Regions from separate parts of the Klebsiella sp. R445 genome, predicted to be linked through region 3. Evidence: predicted binding sites of a transcription regulator. Region 3 holds the regulator's gene; each other region holds the start of a gene.
The links. The regulator Fur, encoded in region 3, represses iron uptake genes when iron is present. The targets are predictions, from matches to a motif close to ATAATAATGAGAACNACTATCAA.
Positions count from the first base shown of each region.

Region 1: the regulator Fur is predicted to act here: its motif matches at 1,426-1,448, upstream of ACMYSN_RS13265 (TonB-dependent siderophore receptor).
Region 2: the regulator Fur is predicted to act here: its motif matches at 1,897-1,919, upstream of efeU (iron uptake transporter permease EfeU).
Region 4: the regulator Fur is predicted to act here: its motif matches at 3,136-3,158, upstream of ACMYSN_RS05430 (TonB-dependent siderophore receptor).

Region 1 is NZ_CP180446.1:2,831,127-2,835,672, reverse strand. It holds gene ACMYSN_RS13270 (MltF family protein) at 1-1,074, opposite strand, end outside; gene ACMYSN_RS13265 (TonB-dependent siderophore receptor) at 1,715-3,982, shown strand; gene ACMYSN_RS13260 (helix-turn-helix transcriptional regulator) at 4,061-4,411, opposite strand.
Region 2 is NZ_CP180446.1:1,164,219-1,168,764, forward strand. It holds gene efeO (iron uptake system protein EfeO) at 1-954, opposite strand, end outside; gene efeU (iron uptake transporter permease EfeU) at 1,002-1,841, opposite strand; gene ACMYSN_RS05495 (NupC/NupG family nucleoside CNT transporter) at 2,114-3,298, shown strand; gene ACMYSN_RS05500 (DUF3574 domain-containing protein) at 3,362-3,796, opposite strand; gene putP (sodium/proline symporter) at 3,936-4,546, opposite strand, start outside.
Region 3 is NZ_CP180446.1:1,652,467-1,657,012, forward strand. It holds gene ybfF (esterase) at 1-294, shown strand, start outside; gene ybfE (LexA regulated protein) at 428-721, shown strand; gene fldA (flavodoxin) at 871-1,401, shown strand; gene fur (ferric iron uptake transcriptional regulator) at 1,694-2,146, shown strand; gene ACMYSN_RS07715 (ChiQ/YbfN family lipoprotein) at 2,220-2,552, opposite strand; gene chiP (chitoporin ChiP) at 2,600-4,003, opposite strand; gene ACMYSN_RS07725 (DUF1345 domain-containing protein) at 4,481-4,546, shown strand, end outside.
Region 4 is NZ_CP180446.1:1,147,690-1,152,235, reverse strand. It holds gene ACMYSN_RS05435 (LysR family transcriptional regulator) at 1-877, shown strand, start outside; gene ACMYSN_RS05430 (TonB-dependent siderophore receptor) at 915-3,092, opposite strand; partial or broken gene ACMYSN_RS05425 (IS3 family transposase) at 3,629-4,546, opposite strand, start outside.

The sequences.
Region 1 (4,546 bases), 1.2 Mb from region 3:
TGACTCCTGATAGCCCTGTGCCGCCATTAACAGCCAGTCAACGTCATACTCATCGCCATATTTACGGAAGATCTCCACCATGGCTAAAAATTTACGTCGCTCCTTCTGGGCAGCGGCGTTTTTGACATATTTCGCGTCTTTCAGGTAGCGCAGCAGAATGGTATTGCCCAGCCTGCTGCCCTGACCGTTCGCTTTGATAAAGCCATTCAGAGAGGCGAGAAGCTGCGGGCTGTTCTTACGTACCGCCCAACCGATGTTGGCATTGTCGCGCAGCACCATATCCTTGTGGACCTGAATGTTGGGGAAAACCTGCTGCCAGAACAACGCGATATGGCGGTCAACGACGGTCAGCGGAATCAGGCCGGCGTTCAGCATTTCAATCAGATCCTCATCCTCGAGCGATTCCGGAACGGTTTCGATAATCACCGGTGGCTGCGAAGCTTTGGCAAAGCGCGCGTTGAGGGCCACCAGACTCTGGTAATAGCTGGAGGACTGGCGCACATAGACCTTCTTACCGGAAAGCTGATCGAGGCTGCTTACCGCCGGGGTTCCCGGGGCGCTCAGCAACAGCTCCTGGACGTTGGCGTAGACCGGCGCGGTGAAGTCCGCCAGCTGTTTGCGCTCATCGGTCATGGTGAGATTGGCGGCGATAATATCGCCCTTGCCGGCCTCGAGCTCGCTGAAAAGCCGGTCACGGGCGACGGGAACAAAGACGATGCGCACTTTCAGATGGCGGTGCTTGAGCTTCTGCTCTTTCATCAGCTGTTGGTTAAGGCTGCGCTCGTACTCGATAAAAATATCGTGCGTCGCCCCGCGCTGGGTGCCTTTGTCGATAAAGAAAAAGGTCTTGCTGTAGGTGGTTAATACCCGGATCACCCGCCGGTCGAGCATGCCAGGTAAATCGCCTTTCCAGGGCTTCAGCATCTCTTCCGTATGGACTTCCAGCGTCTCTCGTTCCTCATCGGACGGCGGTTTCTTTTCCGCAGACGCCGCATAAACCGCGGTGGTGAACAGCAGGGTCGCAAGGCAGGCAAAGCAGACGCTAGCGTATCGGGAAAACGAGAGGATGTTCATGGAGTGACGCTCCGCAGATGCATCCTTTTATTTTAGCCAACTCTGCGCCGTTAGCCTGTTCCTTTACCAGATAAAATGTAGGGGATCTGCGCACTGCCTCTGAGATATTTCCCGCTGCGCTGGGATATATTTTCGACCAACAATATACGATGCTTATGGCGATTAAATAAGGGATAAGCGTCTTAATAGCCATTAATCATTGTGAAGACAATATGAGTAAATAATGTTTATATTGTGATGAAGTTATTCATTTTATTAATTTAATAATTCTATGAGTTATTTTTATCGTTTCCTATCCTGTTGTTTTACAGCATTAATCTAAAAATGGCAGAGTTATTTAATATTATCAACTTGATAATGAATCTCATTTCTAATAACGTGATAAAGCACCATAATCATATTCAGGGCTGATCGGAAAACGCTATCTAAGAATAGTGCGGAACGCGTATTTCTTCATTTTTGATAAGGCGAAAGTTTATATTCTGGCCGCAGGCTATTGCTATCCCGTTCATTGACCGGGAGGGGCTTCGCTACGCCAGAACCAGGCAGTCAGTGCTACGCATGGAAATGATGACCGTTGTTTATCTGAATGATGGAAGTGCCGCGCCCCGGCAGCAACAAAGAAAACAGGGCATATTTCATGAAACAATACTCAAACTACTCGTTGGCCGTGCTCATTCACGCGGCTATCTGGGGAGTGGTGTTACCTGCGCAGGCCGCCGATAGCAGTACTTCAAAAGAGACGAAGACCGCCAGTACCTCCACCGCTGCGCCAGAGAACGAAGAGACCATGGTGGTCACCGCCGCCAAACAGACCTTACAGGCTCCTGGCGTATCAACGCTGAGCGCCGATGAGATCCGCAAACACCCGCCAGCCCGCGATATTTCAGAACTTATTCGCACCCAGCCGGGGGTGAACCTCACCGGCAACTCAACCAGCGGCCAGCGTGGCAACAACCGACAAATCGATATTCGCGGCATGGGGCCTGAAAATACCTTAATCCTGATCGACGGTAAGCCGGTCACCAGCCGCAACTCGGTGCGCTATGGCTGGCGTGGCGATCGGGATACCCGCGGCGATACCGGCTGGGTGCCGGCGGAGATGATCGATCACATTGATGTGGTGCGCGGTCCTGCGGCGGCACGCTATGGCAACGGCGCCATGGGTGGGGTGGTGAATATCATCACCAAACCGGTGAATAACGAATGGCATGGTTCCTGGAACACCTACATGAATGCGCCTCAGCATCGCAAAGAGGGGGCGACCAAACGCACCAACTTCAGCCTTGAAGGGCCGATGTCGGACAGCGTCAGTTTTAATTTATGGGGCAACCTGAGTAAGACCCAGGCCGATGCCCAGGATATTAACTCGGGTCATGAGGCCGATCGTACCGGCACCTACGCCGGCTCTTACCCGGCCGGGCGCGAAGGGGTGGTTAATAAGGATATTCACGGCAAGGTGCGCTGGGAGTTTGCGCCGATGCAGGCGCTGGAGTTCGAAACCGGCTACAGCCGCCAGGGCAACCTCTATGCGGGGGATACGCAGAACACCAACACCAGTACGCTGGTGAAAAGCATGTACGGCAAAGAGACCAACCGGATTTACCGGCAGACCTACGGCATCACCTGGACCGGCGGCTGGGATAACGGCGTGACCAGTAACAGCTATGCGCAGTACGAACATACGCGCAACTCACGGATGAATGAAGGGCTGGCGGGGGGCACCGAAGGGATCTTCTCCAGCAACGAATTCTCTGATATCGATCTCGCAGATGTGCTGTTGCACAGCGAGGTCAACATACCGTTTACGCTGGGGTTCGAGCAGAACCTGACGCTGGGCACCGAATGGAACCAGCAGCGGATGAAAGATGGCACCTCGACGTCGCAGTCGCTCTCTTACGGTTCAATCGACGGCATTTCGACGTCCGGGCGTACGCCTTACAGTAGCGCTGAAATTTTCTCGTTGTTTACCGAAGACAATATCGCGTTGACCGACAGCACCATGCTGACGCCAGCCCTGCGCTTCGACCACCACAGCATCGTCGGTAATAACTGGAGCCCATCGCTGAACTTGTCCCAGGGGCTGAGCGATGACTGGACTCTGAAACTCGGCATTGCACGTGCCTATAAAGCGCCGAACCTCTATCAGCTCAACCCCAACTACATTCTGTACAGCAACGGCCAGGGGTGCTACTCCAGCAGCTCCGCCTGCTATCTGATGGGTAACAGCGACCTGAAAGCCGAGACCAGCGTCAACAAAGAGATTGGCATTGAGTACAAGCACGAAGGCTATCAGGCCGGGATCACCTGGTTCCGTAACGACTACCACAATAAAATTGAGTCCGGGTATTCGGCCGTCGGCACGGCCAGCAACGGGACCACCAATATCTACCAGTGGGAGAACGTTCCTAAAGCGCTGGTAGAGGGGCTGGAAGGGTCGTTAAATGTGCCGGTAGGTGAAACGGTCAACTGGAGCAACAATCTGACCTGGATGCTGCAAAGCAAGAACAAAACCACCGGTGACCGACTGTCGGTGATCCCGGAGTTTACCCTTAACTCGACGCTGAGCTGGCAGGTTCGCGAGGACTTCTCGCTGCAAAGCACCTTTACCTGGTACGGACGCCAGAAACCAAAACGCTTCAATTACAAAGGCGAGCCGGTGTCGGGTAGCGAGCTGAACGAGCTGAGCCCGTACAGCATCGTCGGGATGAGCGCGACCTGGGATGTGAACAAAAACCTCAGTCTGACCAGCGGCATCGATAACCTCTTTGATATTCGTCACTATCGTGCCGGGAATGCGCAAACCACCGGGAACGCCACCACCGGAGCCTATTTATACGGTGCCGGGGCTGAAACCTATAATGAGTCCGGACGGACGTTCTATGTCAGCGTAAATACCCATTTCTAATCGTTGACCGCCAGGCCGGGAGTGTGACAGATCCCGGCCTGTTATTTCCATCCCTGAATGATTCATCTGCAGGTGACGTCAGGATTGCAAACAAATATGCCGGCGAAATTGTGTCGGGGTTACCGAATAATACTTCTTAAATGTCCGGTTAAATGCACTGAGGTCTTCGTATCCGGCCATAATGCAAATATCCACAATACGAAATTCGGGTTGTCTTTGTAATAAATCACGGCATAACAACATTCGCTGCTGTCGAATATACTCCATCGGTGACATGTTAAAATGATGGCGAAACAGACGGAAAAGGTGCCACTCTGAGTACCCGGAAAATACGCTTAGCGCGTTCACGGTGAGTTTTTTCTCGAGGTTGTTTTTTATCCAGCGCACAAGCTCGTTCAGGACGGACTGCTGGATCTCATTTTTACGCATGATGCATGCTCATTCGGGACTGCGGCCCCTGCGCCACAGGGTATGCGACGGCGGGGAGCCTGGTAAATGCCTCACCTTCCATGGTAAGGCGCCACTACTTTTCTTTTAGATACAACAATTGGCTTGCTGTGATGC
Region 2 (4,546 bases), 490 kb from region 3:
CGCCAGCAGCGTACTGTTCTCTTTTTGCAGTTGCGGACGCAGCAGGTCAACAATCTTCTGCGCGCCGTCGATGTTGGCCTGGAAGTCCCACAGGTCGGTGTGGCTGTAGCGATCTTCTTCCCCGCTGATTTTGCTGGCCGCCACTTCTTCGATCAGGCCAGCCGCGCCGCCCACCACTTTAGACGGCGGGAACGCCAGCTCGCTGATGCGTTTTTGCAGCTCCAGCACATCGTCGTTCAGCTGGGTGGCATACTGCTCCATCCCTTTGACGCTGTTGTCGCCAAACAGCGCTTTTTCCAGACGGTGGAAGCCGGTAAATTTCGGATCTTCCGCCTTCTTCTCATAATCGTCTTCACGGGCATCAATGCTGCCGTCAAGGTCGGAGAACAGCTCGGCGATAGGCTCGATGCGCTCGTAATGCTGGCGGGTCGGCGCATACAGCGCTTTGGCTTTTTCGATATCGCCCGCTTTCACCGCATCGGTAAAGGCTTTGGTGCCGCTGACCAGCGCAGCGGTTTCGGCGGTGACATAGGCTTTATAGGCGGTGATCGCCTCGCCCAGGCTCAGGACCGCATCGGCTTTAGCCGCGTCTTTAGTGGCCTCGCCGGTAACAATCAGCTTGCCTTTCGGGTTCGTCAGCAGGCCGCAGGTCATGTCATATTCGCCCGGCTGCAGGTTTGCCGTCAGCTTTTGGGTGAAGCCCGGCGCAATGTTCTCGCGCTCTTCCACCACCATCACGCCCTTGAGGATCTCCCACTCCAGCGCTTTCTGGCTGTGGTTCTGAATAATGAACTGTGTTTTACCCGCTTTCACGGTCACGTTCATTGGCTCACACTGTTTATCATTAACGGTGACTTTTACCTGCGGAATATCCGCAGCCTGAGCGTAAAAGGCAGAGCTGAACAACGCTGCGACGGCAAGCTGCAGCGCACTACGGCGAAAATGAATCATGATGATCATCCCTTTCGGTAAGTAGGTGTAACCCAATATCCTGCGGAGCTCTATTTAAGGGGAGCCGTGCGCGAGGTTGCTGTATTGCTACGCGGCGGCAGGGCAAACAGCACCAACGCCGGAATCAAATAGATAAAGTACACCGCCACTTCGCTGACGGTCGGCGTCTCCTGGTATCCGAAGATCCCTTCGAGTAGCGTACCGAACAGGGTGTGCGTCGACAGCACGCCGCTCAGATCGAACGCGACGTCCTGGAAATGGTTCCACAGCCCGGCTTCATGGAAAGCGCGAATCGCCCCGGCAGCCAGACCCGCCGCCACCAGCAGAATAAACAGGCTGGTCCACTTGAAGAACGCGCCGAGATTAAGGCGAATGCCGCCCCAGTACAGCAGAAAACCGAGGACAATGGCGGTCGCCAGTCCGAGCATCGCCCCGATCGGCGGCCAAATCCCGACATCCTGCTGAAAGGCTGCCAGCAGGAAGAACACCGACTCCAGCCCTTCCCGCGCCACGGCGAAAAAGACCATCATGACCAGCGCCCAGCCGTGGTTATTGCCGCGCTGCAGCGCATTATCCACCGCCTGCTCCAGCTGTTGCTTAACGTTGCGCGACACCTTGCGCATCCAGAACACCATCCAGGTCAGGATGCACACCGCCACCAGCGCGACGATGCCTTCGAACAGCTCCTGTTCACGCTGCGGAAATTCGCCGGTGGTTTCGTTGATAAAGATGCCGAGGCCCAGACAGAGTGCTGCGGCGAGGATAACGCCGATCCACATCACGCCAATCCAGTTACCGCGCTGGGTGCGTTTGAGATAGCTGGCAATCAGGCTGACAATCAGCGCCGCTTCCAGCCCTTCGCGTAACATAATGAGAAATGGGACAAACATGCCGACACCTTAAATGTGAATCGCCGTCAGAAGATGCAAAGATAGGTAAATATTTCTGATAGTGATTATCATTACAATAAGCAGAAACACAAGCAAAATGTAGAGCGAATGGTATCGAGTTGTAAATTAATCGCTACAAAATAATTACTTATGGGATTATTTGTCTGCGCCAACAGCACACCATCGTCATGGTGGATTTTTCCGGTTAGATATTTACCGGGCGTAACGGCTGTGGCTAAATAGCGGCCTTATTGACCTGCGAAATGAATAACATGACACAATTTTTGCACTTCCTGCTGGCGCTGGTGGTTATCCTTGGCCTTGCCTGGCTGGTCAGCTATGACCGACAAAAAATCCGCATCCGCTATATTATCCAGTTAATTATCATTGAAATTGCCCTGGCATTCTTTTTCCTCCACGCCGAAAGCGGCCTGTGGATAGTGAAAAATATTTCCAGCTTCTTCACCTCTTTACTCGGCTTTGCCGCCGAGGGCACCAACTTTGTATTTGGCGGCATGAGCGAAAAAGGAATGGCCTTTATTTTCCTCGGCGTGCTGTGTCCGATTGTCTTTATTTCTGCGCTGATCGGCATCCTCCAGCACTGGCGCATCTTGCCAATCTTTATTCGCCTGATTGGCACCCTGCTGTCGAAAGTTAACGGCATGGGGAAACTCGAATCCTTTAACGCCGTCAGCTCACTGATCCTCGGGCAGTCCGAGAATTTCATCGCCTACAAAGGCGTGCTGGGCGACCTCTCCTCGCGCCGGTTGTTTACCATGGCCGCCACCGCGATGTCGACAGTGTCGCTTTCCATCGTCGGCGCGTATATGAGCATGCTCGATGCGAAATATGTGGTCGCCGCGCTGATCCTGAATATGTTCAGCACCTTTATTGTTCTGTCGATTATTAACCCGACGCGTCCGGGCAGCGAAGAAGAAATTAAGCTCGAGAAGCTGCACGAATCACAAAGCTTCTTTGAAATGCTCGGAGAATATATTCTTGCGGGCTTCAAAGTGGCGATGATTATTCTGGCCATGCTGATTGGCTTTATTGCCATCATCAGCGCCATTAATGCCCTGTTTGCCACGCTGTTTGGTCTTAGCTTCCAGCAGATCCTCGGCTATGTCTTTTATCCGCTGGCCTGGCTTATCGGTATTCCGCTGAGCGATGCGCTGAACGCCGGCAGTATTATGGCAACCAAACTGGTGGCCAATGAGTTCGTGGCGATGATTGAGCTGCAAAAAATTGCCGCCAGCATGACGCCGCGCGGGCTGGGGATCCTTTCGGTGTTCCTGGTCTCGTTCGCCAATTTTGCCTCCATTGGCATCATTGCTGGCGCCATTAAGGGGCTGAACGAGCAGCAAGGGAATATTGTTTCCCGCTTCGGCCTGCGTCTGGTGTACGGCGCCACCCTGGTGAGCCTGCTGTCCGCCAGCTTTGCCGGACTGGTGCTGTAAGCACCTGAACTCAAACCGAATCCCGGCTAAGCGCAACGCCAGCCGGGATTATCCCTCACGCTATCAGAAGTGAACGCAGACCGGCTGGTCGACCCGCATCACCGACTCCTGAGCAAAGCGTGATTTATAGAGGTTACGCAGCGCTTCAATCCCCTCTTCGCTCTTGCCGTCTTTACCGTGAATCAGCATCAGCGCTTTGCTCTGCTCGCGGGCCACGCTACCGTCATTACCCAGCCACTGGCCACGGGCATCAAACACCGTTAAGCCGTCACGAAAGCGCGGCGTTACGTCCCGGTCAACAAACTGCTGCCACTCCTGGGCGGTAATATCTTTCCCCGCCGGACGACTTAAACCGAAATAGAGCGTGGTCTGCACCATGGCATTATCCGCCGGGCAGGCCGCGCTGGCCGGAACCGGTGCACTGTTCTTCGCCGGAGCCACACAGCCGCCAAGCAGCCCTACCATCACCAGCACCATCGCACCCTGTCTGAACGTCATTTTGCTATCCTCATTGTTTTTTTGTGCCACGATATCAGCGTATTTTCAGCGAATTAGCAAGAGGAAGACGCCGCTCACACGTAGGCAGCAACAGGATCAAAAAAGCCCGCTGGACGCGGGCTTGAAGAGAAAGCGGGGTTTACTCTGCGACGGTACCTGTCGGCGGCGCGGAGTGATAATGCGCATCCGCTTCGGCAAAACGCTTCTGCATCGACGCCGAAGGCGCTTTATCCAGCAGGCTGAAGAGGACAATCCCGATGCTACCGAAGATAAAGCCAGGAATGATTTCATACAGCCCCAGCCAGCCGAACTGTTTCCAGACAATCACGGTCAGCGCGCCGATCACCATCCCGGCCAGAGCACCGTTACGCGTCATACGTGACCACATCACCGAGAACAGGACCACCGGACCAAACGCCGCCCCGAAGCCTGCCCATGCATAGCTCACCAGACCCAGGACGCGGTTGTTCGGGTTCGCAGCCAGCGCGATAGCGATCAGCGCCACCACCAGCACCATGGTCCGTCCAACCCATACCAGCTCTTTCTGACCGGCGTTTTTACGCAGGAACGCTTTATACAGATCTTCCGTAATCGCGCTGGAGCACACCAGCAGCTGGCAGCTCAGGGTCGACATTACCGCCGCCAGAATGGCTGACAACAGGATCCCGGCAATCCACGGGTTAAACAGCAGCTGTGCCAGTTCAATGAACACGCGCTCGGAGTTCTGGTTGACCGCCCCTGCCAGCGCCG
Region 3 (4,546 bases):
TTCCTGCTGAAATCCTTCGTCGATGGCCAGTGGCGCTTTAATGTGCCGGTGCTATGGGACCAGTACCCGCATATTGTGGGCTGGGAACCTATTCCGGCGTGGCCGCATCCGGCGCTGTTTATCCCTGGCGGGAATTCACCTTACGTCACCGATGCCTATCGTAACACCCTGCTCGCCCAGTTCCCGCAGGCGCGGGCGCATGTGATTGCCGGGGCCGGCCACTGGGTCCATGCCGAGAAACCGGAGGCCGTTTTGCGCGCAATTCGCCGCTATCTGAGCACACGACAGGCCTAACTGGCTAAAAACTGCCCGACCGCGCAGCAGAATGCCCGCGGTCGTTGGCGCAGCGGTTCGCCTGATGTATTATGGCGCGCTATCTGTGTCGGCTATAGCCCGACAACCTGTTTCCCCGAAGTCACTCAGAATCATGGCAAAAGAACAAACGGACCGTACGACATTAGATTTGTTCGCAACCGAGCGGCGCCCGGGAAGACCAAAGACCAATCCGCTTGCGCGCGATGAACAACTGCGCATCAACAAACGTAATCAGCTCAAACGCGATAAAGTTCGCGGGCTGAAGCGTGTTGAGCTAAAACTCAACGCGGAGGCAGTAGACGCACTCAATGAGCTGGCGGAAGCACGCAATATGAACCGCAGCGATTTGATCGAAGAGATACTCATGACTCAGTTGGCTGCCCTGCATCGCCAGGATAAAGCCTGAAAATCCTCAAAAAAACGCTTTCATGTAGCAGAGTGTGCAGTCGGGCGTGATTGCTGTTTCCGCGCCCGCGCCTGTTCTGCTATGATTGCCGTTATCTGCGGGCATTACGCCACTACCACATTATTAAGTTTCAAGAGGTTATTTTACTCATGGCAATCATCGGCATCTTTTTTGGCAGCGACACGGGCAACACCGAGAATATTGCAAAAATGATTCAGAAGCAGCTTGGTAAAGATGTTGCTGATGTTCACGACATTGCCAAGAGCAGCAAAGAAGATCTGGAAGCCTACGACATTCTGCTGCTCGGCATTCCTACCTGGTACTACGGTGAAGCGCAGTGCGACTGGGACGATTTCTTCCCGACGCTGGAAGAGGTCGACTTCAACGGTAAACTGGCTGCACTGTTTGGCTGCGGCGACCAGGAAGACTATGCAGAATATTTCTGTGATGCATTAGGCACCATTCGCGACATTATCGAGCCGCGCGGCGCCACTATCGTGGGTCACTGGCCGACGGCGGGCTACCATTTTGAAGCCTCTAAAGGCCTGGCGGATGACGACCACTTCGTCGGTCTGGCTATCGATGAAGATCGCCAGCCTGAATTGACCAACGAACGTGTCTCTCAGTGGGTGAAGCAGATTTCTGAAGAGCTGCACCTCGAAGAAATCAAAAACGCATAATGATAAAACGGCGTTACCTTATGGTTTCGCCGCTTTGATAGGTAAAAGCAATAAAACTAATAGCTACAAGTTTTTAACTTTTAACCACATATCTGTACAATGTCCTCTGATTCGATGAGGTCAGGTGACGCAGTTTGTAACTGGCACCTCGTTTTTAACAGCATACAAGGCACGATGCTTGCGGTTTTCATTTCAACATGGCAGTTCTATAATGAGACGCATTACATCGGGTGATTCTCTGTATTACTTCCGCTGATGGAAGTAGATCGATTAGCAACAGGACAGATTCCGCATGACTGACAACAATACCGCATTAAAGAAGGCTGGCCTGAAAGTCACACTTCCACGATTAAAAATCCTGGAAGTTTTACAGGAACCGGATAACCATCACGTCAGTGCGGAAGATTTATACAAACGCCTGATCGACATGGGTGAAGAAATTGGTCTGGCTACCGTATACCGCGTACTGAACCAGTTTGATGATGCTGGCATTGTTACCCGCCATAATTTCGAAGGCGGTAAATCTGTTTTCGAACTGACGCAGCAGCATCATCACGATCACCTTATTTGCCTCGATTGTGGCAAAGTGATCGAGTTCAGTGATGACTCTATTGAAGCGCGCCAGCGTGAAATCGCTACCCGTCACGGCATTCGTCTGACCAACCACAGCCTGTACCTGTACGGCCACTGTGCAGAAGGCGACTGCCGCGAAGATGAGCATGCACACGACGCGGTGGAAAAATAAGTTTCCCGCCGCGCAAACAGCAAAAAGCCAACCTGACGGTTGGCTTTTTTTATGCGCTGATGGCAGAAGGCTATCAGGGCTTGGTATTGTTGCTGCGGATCTCTTTCCAGATCTGGTCGCAACGCGCTTTCACGGCCTGATCGTTGCCGGTGCGGGTCGCCAGAATACACTGCTGGTAATCGAGGACACGCACGCTTTCCTGATTTGCGAACTGCTGATGCTGCTTATCTTCTTTCAGCACATCCAGCACGCTCTGGCAGGCCTGGACCTTGTCCGGGTTGCCTTCCGCGGTATTAATGCAGGCGCTGTAGGCATCTTTCAGTTTTGCATCTTCTTTCGGCGCGGGAGACTGCGTACAGGCTACCAACCCTGATGCCATTATCGCGATGAGCAACAGTTTTTTCATCATTAACCTCTCAGAGTTGCGGCAGGTTCAGGCCTGCCGCGACGGCATCAGAAAATAGTGAACGGGGCAATAACCATGAATTTCACGTCACGCTCATCCTGGAAGATGTTGCCATAACCACCGCTCCAGCTCGGGATATCGGAGTGGTTGTCGTATTGCGTGAAGTGCAGTTTGAACAACGTGCCTTTGGCGCGCCCGTCCTGGACGGTGTACATGGCATCCAGGCTGTAGGCCGACTCTTTCAGACGAGTATCCGCGTTGTAGTAAGCGTCCGGCGTAGACATTCTTCCCGGCTTAGCATCCCAGGCGTAAACGTATGATGCACCAAACGCCCAGCCCGGCATGTTCCAGTTTTTCATGTCATACATCGCGCCGAAGAACACCGCTTTTTCGCCGTTGGCGTTGAAGTCAGAGCGGTTATCCCACCACACATCAAGACGACCGTTGGACGACGCATAGGTCGGGGTCATACGCTGCAGGAAGTAACCCTGCTGGCCATCGGCTTTCACCCAGGTCCCTTCCAGACGCAGGTCGAGCACATCAGCGACCTTGTAACCGAAGGTCAATGCCTGCAGCCAGGCGGTACCGTCGTAAATATCGTTGCTGCCGCCGTTGCTGACTTTGTCACGCGTACCGTAGAACTGGTAGCTGGTGTTTAACGGCGTACCGGCAATATCAAATTTGTAGCTGGCTTTGGCAAAATACTGGTCGATATAACCTTCAGCCTGACCAAACGCCGCTTCCAGCACGAGGTCATTTTTAAAATCGTATTTGGCGCCCAGCGAGTGCAGATAATCGACTTTGGTTTTCTTGTCGTTCTGATAGAACTCATCCATTTCGATGTGCCATGGCGCTTTGTATTCGTTCGTCCACATGTAGGAGAAACTCAGCGCACCGGCGTCGCCGTAATCAAAATTGGCCCCGGCTTCAGCCCCCTGGTAAGTACCCGGCATAAAGCTCCAGTGCGGAGCCAGCAGCGTTTGCCCGGTTGGCTGGATATAACCGGCACGCGCCCATACCGGGCCATATTTAAATTTCGCCGCAGCCTTATACAGGCTGATCCCGCTCTTATCGCCAGAGTAATCTTCGTCATACGCTTTATTTCGTGAAGAGAAGGCAATTTCGTTCGGGTGTCCGCTCTCGCTGCTTTCCGCCATTTCGATGGCGGTAAAGGCCGCCACGTCAAGACCGAACATATCGGCAGCATAACCGGACTGGAAGTCGAGGTTGGCGTTCCAGGTGGAGTGAGAAAGGTTGGTTTTGTACTGATCGCCGTCGGTCACATCTTTACGGTCACGCTCACGCTGCCAGTAATAGATACCGCCGGTTAATGTGGAATCATCAATAAATCCTGCTGCGCTGGCCTGCGGGACAACGATCCAGCTCGACATCGCGGTGACGGCGGCAATAGCCAACGCCAGCGTACTACGTTTGCCACTAAACGTACGCATGTGCATATCCTCTTTGACGTTTTAAAAGCGGTGCCAAGGGCAAACCGCGAAAAAATAAATAAGACTGCTAAAAAGTGGAGCGGTAAAAATCCGCCTGACCACTATTGATAGACTATTTTTCGTGACGCGAATTATCAATCTCTTTCGCCGACCAAAGCTTAAGATTATGACAAAGCGCACATATTCCATTTCTTTTTGTTACAATATTAGGCGTCATACTTTTGTCGCTTAAGTAATTGCAAAATCAGGATAAAATAGAAAATGAAAGCGCTTACAATGGTTTTTCACGCCATAATCGCCGATAGACCAGGCGCGAAATTCAACCAGTTGCAAACAAGATTAATTCGCATCACGAAAATAACCGAACCCGCTTTCTTGAGCGTCGCTTCAGCGGGAATATTTGCCGTCCCCACCTCCCTTCGAAATTCAATGCTCTACAGTTAATCTCATCACTGTCTTATAAAAGTTATTCACACCATGCGTTTTGAGTTAACGACCTATTTTCAGGGGCGATTCTGGCTGCTGCTGGCGGTTTGCGCGGCG
Region 4 (4,546 bases), 500 kb from region 3:
TGTCCAGGTCGTCGATCATGAAGGATTCGCCGCGGCGGGCAGGGCGCTCGATCAGCCGAAATCAAAATTAAGCCGTCGGATCGCGCAGCTGGAAGAGCGGCTTGGCGTACGGCTGATTCATCGTACGACCCGCCAGTTCGTGGTCACTGAAGTGGGTCAGACCTTCTATCAGCACTGCAAAGCGATGCTGATAGAGGCTGAAGCGGCGCAGCAGGCGGTGGAAACGCTGCGTTCAGAGCCTCGCGGCAGCGTCAAACTCACTTGTCCGGTGACCTTACTCCATGCCCACGTCGGGCCTATGCTGGCGCGATTTATGCTGCGCTACCCCGGCGTCAATGTGCAGCTGGAGGCCACCAACCGGCGGGTTGACGTAGTCGGCGAAGGAATTGATGTGGCGATCCGCGTGCGTCCGCGCCCGTTTGACGATAGCGATCTGGTGATGCGGGTGCTGGCCGACCGCGGGCAACGGCTGGTCGCCAGTCCGGCGTGTATTGCGCGAATGGGGCGGCCGCAGGCGCCATCGCAACTGAGCACGTGGCCGGGACTGAGTCTCGATGCCGGAAAACATCAGCATAAATGGCAGCTGAGCGGGCCCGAGGGGGCAAGGGCGGAAGTCTATTTTGCGCCGCGGATGGTCACGACGGATATGCTGGCATTGCGCGAAGCGGCGATAGCCGGCGTGGGGGTGGTTCAGCTTCCTTTATTAATGGTGCGCGATCAGCTGGCGGCCGGAACGCTGGAGGTGGTGCTGGATGCGTGGCAGCCGCAGCGGGAAGTCATTCATGCGGTTTTTGCCTCGCGCCGTGGCCTGCTGCCGTCGGTAAGGGCGCTGGTGGATTTTCTCAGTGAAGAATATCAGCGGATGGAAGAGGACTGATGTTTCCGTGCCCGGTGGGGCACGGAAATGACCTCAATTAAAACGACATGGTGACCCCAGCGTAATAAGCACGGCCCGGTTCATTATAGGTAGAAGCACCTTCATCCTCGCGGTAAACACGTTTATCAAACAGGTTGTTGATACCGGCATTGGCGCGCAGACTTTTTGTGATGTCATAATTGACGTTTAAACCCACGATGGAGTAAGGACTAATCTCTTTCTGGGAAAGTCCATTCCTGCTTTCAAGGGTGGTTTCAGCATACTGGCGCGGTTTCTGGCGACCATATTGCGTCCAGTTAATGTCGGTACTCAGGTCCTGAGTTACTTGCCATTCCAGTTGGGAGTTGATGGTAAATTCCGGGATGACGGATAGCGGATTACCCGTTTTTTTGCTTTCAGAACGGAACATGTAGGTCGCGTTGGTGCGCCATTCCAGCGTATCGGCAATCAGAGGAATGGCCAGGTTACCTTCGAGCCCTTCAACGATGGCTTTACCGCCGTTCTCCCACTGCAATACGTTATAGGTGCCATTGCTATAAATAGCAGACGTCCCTGACACGATTTTATTTTTATAATCATTACGGAAGTAGGTAATACCGGCAGTGTAGCCTGCATGGCTGAATTCTATTCCCACTTCTTTGTTGACGCTAATTTCAGGATCGAGGTTATCGTTACCGAGTAAATAGCACTGGCTCAGACCAATCGGGCAGCCGTTGCCACGGGTGGACAGGAGATAGCCAGGCGTTGACTGATAAAGGTTGGGAGCTTTAAATGCGCGCGCGATACCAGCTTTCAAGACGAAATATTCGCCCAGCCCTTGCGACATATTCAGGCTGGGGCTCCAGTTAGCACCGAATTGATCGTGATAATCAAAGCGCAGGCCCGGAATAACCTCGGTGCTGTCGGTTGCCGCAATATTATCTTCGAAATAGAGTGAGCTGATGGTGGCGGAGTTTTTACTGCTGCGTTGGGAAGGATCGCCTGAGCTACCCGGCAAATATAAGTTTGTGTTTGCGGATTGCATGGAGGCGGGATCGTTGAGCTCATCACGGTTCCATTCCGCCCCGAGGGTTACCGTTTGATCAACCAGCAGTTGCAGAGGGAAGTTTATTTCCCCGCCCGCGCGATAACTTTCCAGGCGGCTGGTCGAATTCTCATCGCTATTAATCATGCCTTCGGTACTGCCGCCGGTACCTTCTTTTAAGCGCGTGTTATTGGTTTTTTCATAGTTAAAGTTAAGCCTGGACGTCCCCCAGTCCCAGATACCGTTATGGGTGATACCGTAGTTTTGACGGTATAAGCGGTTTGTTTCGCTGCCATATAACGATTCAACCAGACCGTTCGCGCTGCTATTACTATTGCTGTTTTGAGTATCACCAGCGTAGATATTTCCCTGACGGCTGTAGTCATAGGAGAAATCAACGATCTGGGTTGGCGTCACTTTCCAGGACAGCACACCGCTGATGTCTTTATTGCGCACGCCTTCACGGCCCGCGGCATAGGAGCCGTTTTGTGCGGTATTGATGTCAAAGGCATCGGCATCGGTGCGGTTGAGGTTGCCGTACAGACGCATCGTCAGTGCGTCGCCTGCCAACGGGCCACTGAGGTTGAAGTTAGCGCGACGGGTGTCGCCTTCTTTGCTGTTTTCTGGCTGGTTGGTGTAGAGAGAGAGTGAACCGTGCCAATCGTTGGTAGGGCGCCTGGTGATGATATTCACCACACCACCGGCTGCACCTGAACCATAACGTGCGGCTGCCGGGCCGCGAATCACTTCAATACGTTCCACCATTTCCGCCGGCACCCAGTTGGTATCGCCGCGAGAATCACGTTCGCCACGCCAGCTGTAGCGAACGGAGTTACGAGAACTCACCGGCACACCATCGATCAGTACCAGGGTGTTTTCCGGCCCCATGCCGCGAATATCGATTTGGCGGTTGTTACCGCGGCTGCCGCTGGCACCGTTGCCGGTCAGGTTGACGCCGGGCATTTTACGGATGATGTCAGAAAGATCGTTCACCGGAGGGCTTTTTTGAATGTCTTCTGCCGTGATGATCGAGACGCCTGGTTGCTGTTTTAGCTCCTGTTCAGCCGTGACCAGCATGACTTCATCATCAGCGAGATTTTCTGTCGGTTCGGCAGCCAAAGCAGGAGTGGACAGTAAGCTGGCAAAAAGCAGCGTTATCGGGCGCTTTCTACCATAAAAAGTAACATTCATTTTCATTATCTCCATAATATGCAGGAATAAGGCGCAGATGCGGATGATAATGAGATTGATTATCATTGTATATTGGGTGCGGCGTTTCTCCTTTTTTTCTACATTGTTCGTCAATTTTTCGTTTTTATGTAAGAGGATGTAAAAATTTTCCATCAGGGATACAGGGGCTGAGGGGAATGTGATCTGGCACGCTGTTATTTATAACGTATTGATAAATATGACTTGTAACACCTTTTAATGATGTGGTTATTTTTTGTGCTCACGGTCTGGCTGTAAACACAACTCCTGTAGTAGCGAAAAATAAGGAGAAATGGTGTTATTAGCAATACAAATATTTACATTCAGTATCATCCGAAAATGCAATTTCAGACTACGCAAATGTCATCAGGCTATTCATTGCACCAGCAGATGCAGTAACGTTTTGTTAACAAATATTGCGTAATCTGCCAGAGAGTGGATGGCAGTGTGGGGATGCAACAGCGAGGGGAGCGATGGTTGCGATAACTGTGCTGACAAAATGGCAGGTGCAACATTGACTAGTCCTGATATAGGTTGACAGTTTTCTGTCTGTAAAACGCCTGATGAACATCATCGGGCGTTTTGTATTTCAGGGCCAGGTGTGGCCGCTCATGGTTATAGATTGCCACGGATTCTTTTACCATTTCCCGGGCCTGCGCCAGGTCTGCAGGACGCGAGAGTAAAAATTCATTTTTTAGGATCCCGTTTACCCGCTCAGCCAGCGCATTCTGGTAGCAGTCATAACCATCGGTCATTGAACAGGTTATTCCGTTTCTTTCATGAACTGACTGATAAAGTACCGAGCAGTATTGCAGTCCTCTGTCAGAGTGGTGTACCAGCGGACCTGTCGTTTTTCTCTGCCTCAGTGCCTGTCTGAACGCTTTTACCACATTTTCTGTCTGCAGGTTTTCCCCGACATGGTAGCCCACGATTTTTCTGGAGCAGGCATCAGTGACCAGACTCAGATAAGCCGTGCCGCTGCGCAGAGGAAGATAAGTTATATCAGCGGCCCAGACCTGCTCTGGCCCAAGGGCGGTAACCTGTTCAGGGCCGGGTTTCAGCAGATTAGGATGCCGGTAAAAGCGATGATGGCTGTTGGTGGTTTTGTGATATGCCCGTTTCACTGGCACCAGAAGTCGGTATTCATCCAGCAGGTTAAACAGACGGTCCCGTCCGATATTCAGCGTTTTATCGGCCTGAGTGTTCAGCAGATAGTGCAGTTTACGCGTACCGATTCGCGGCTGACGGCACCTGACGCGGGCAACAAAATCAAGAACCTGAGCATGATGTTCCTGTTGTTTTCTGCGCCTTGTGTTGTCCTGATACCATGCCTGTCTGCTGTGCCCCAGGAACTGGCATACGCGTGTAACGGTTATTTTTGGGCCGGACTTTGCGAGAGGACTTGCCGGGCCGCTTTTTTACGATGCTCACCCCGT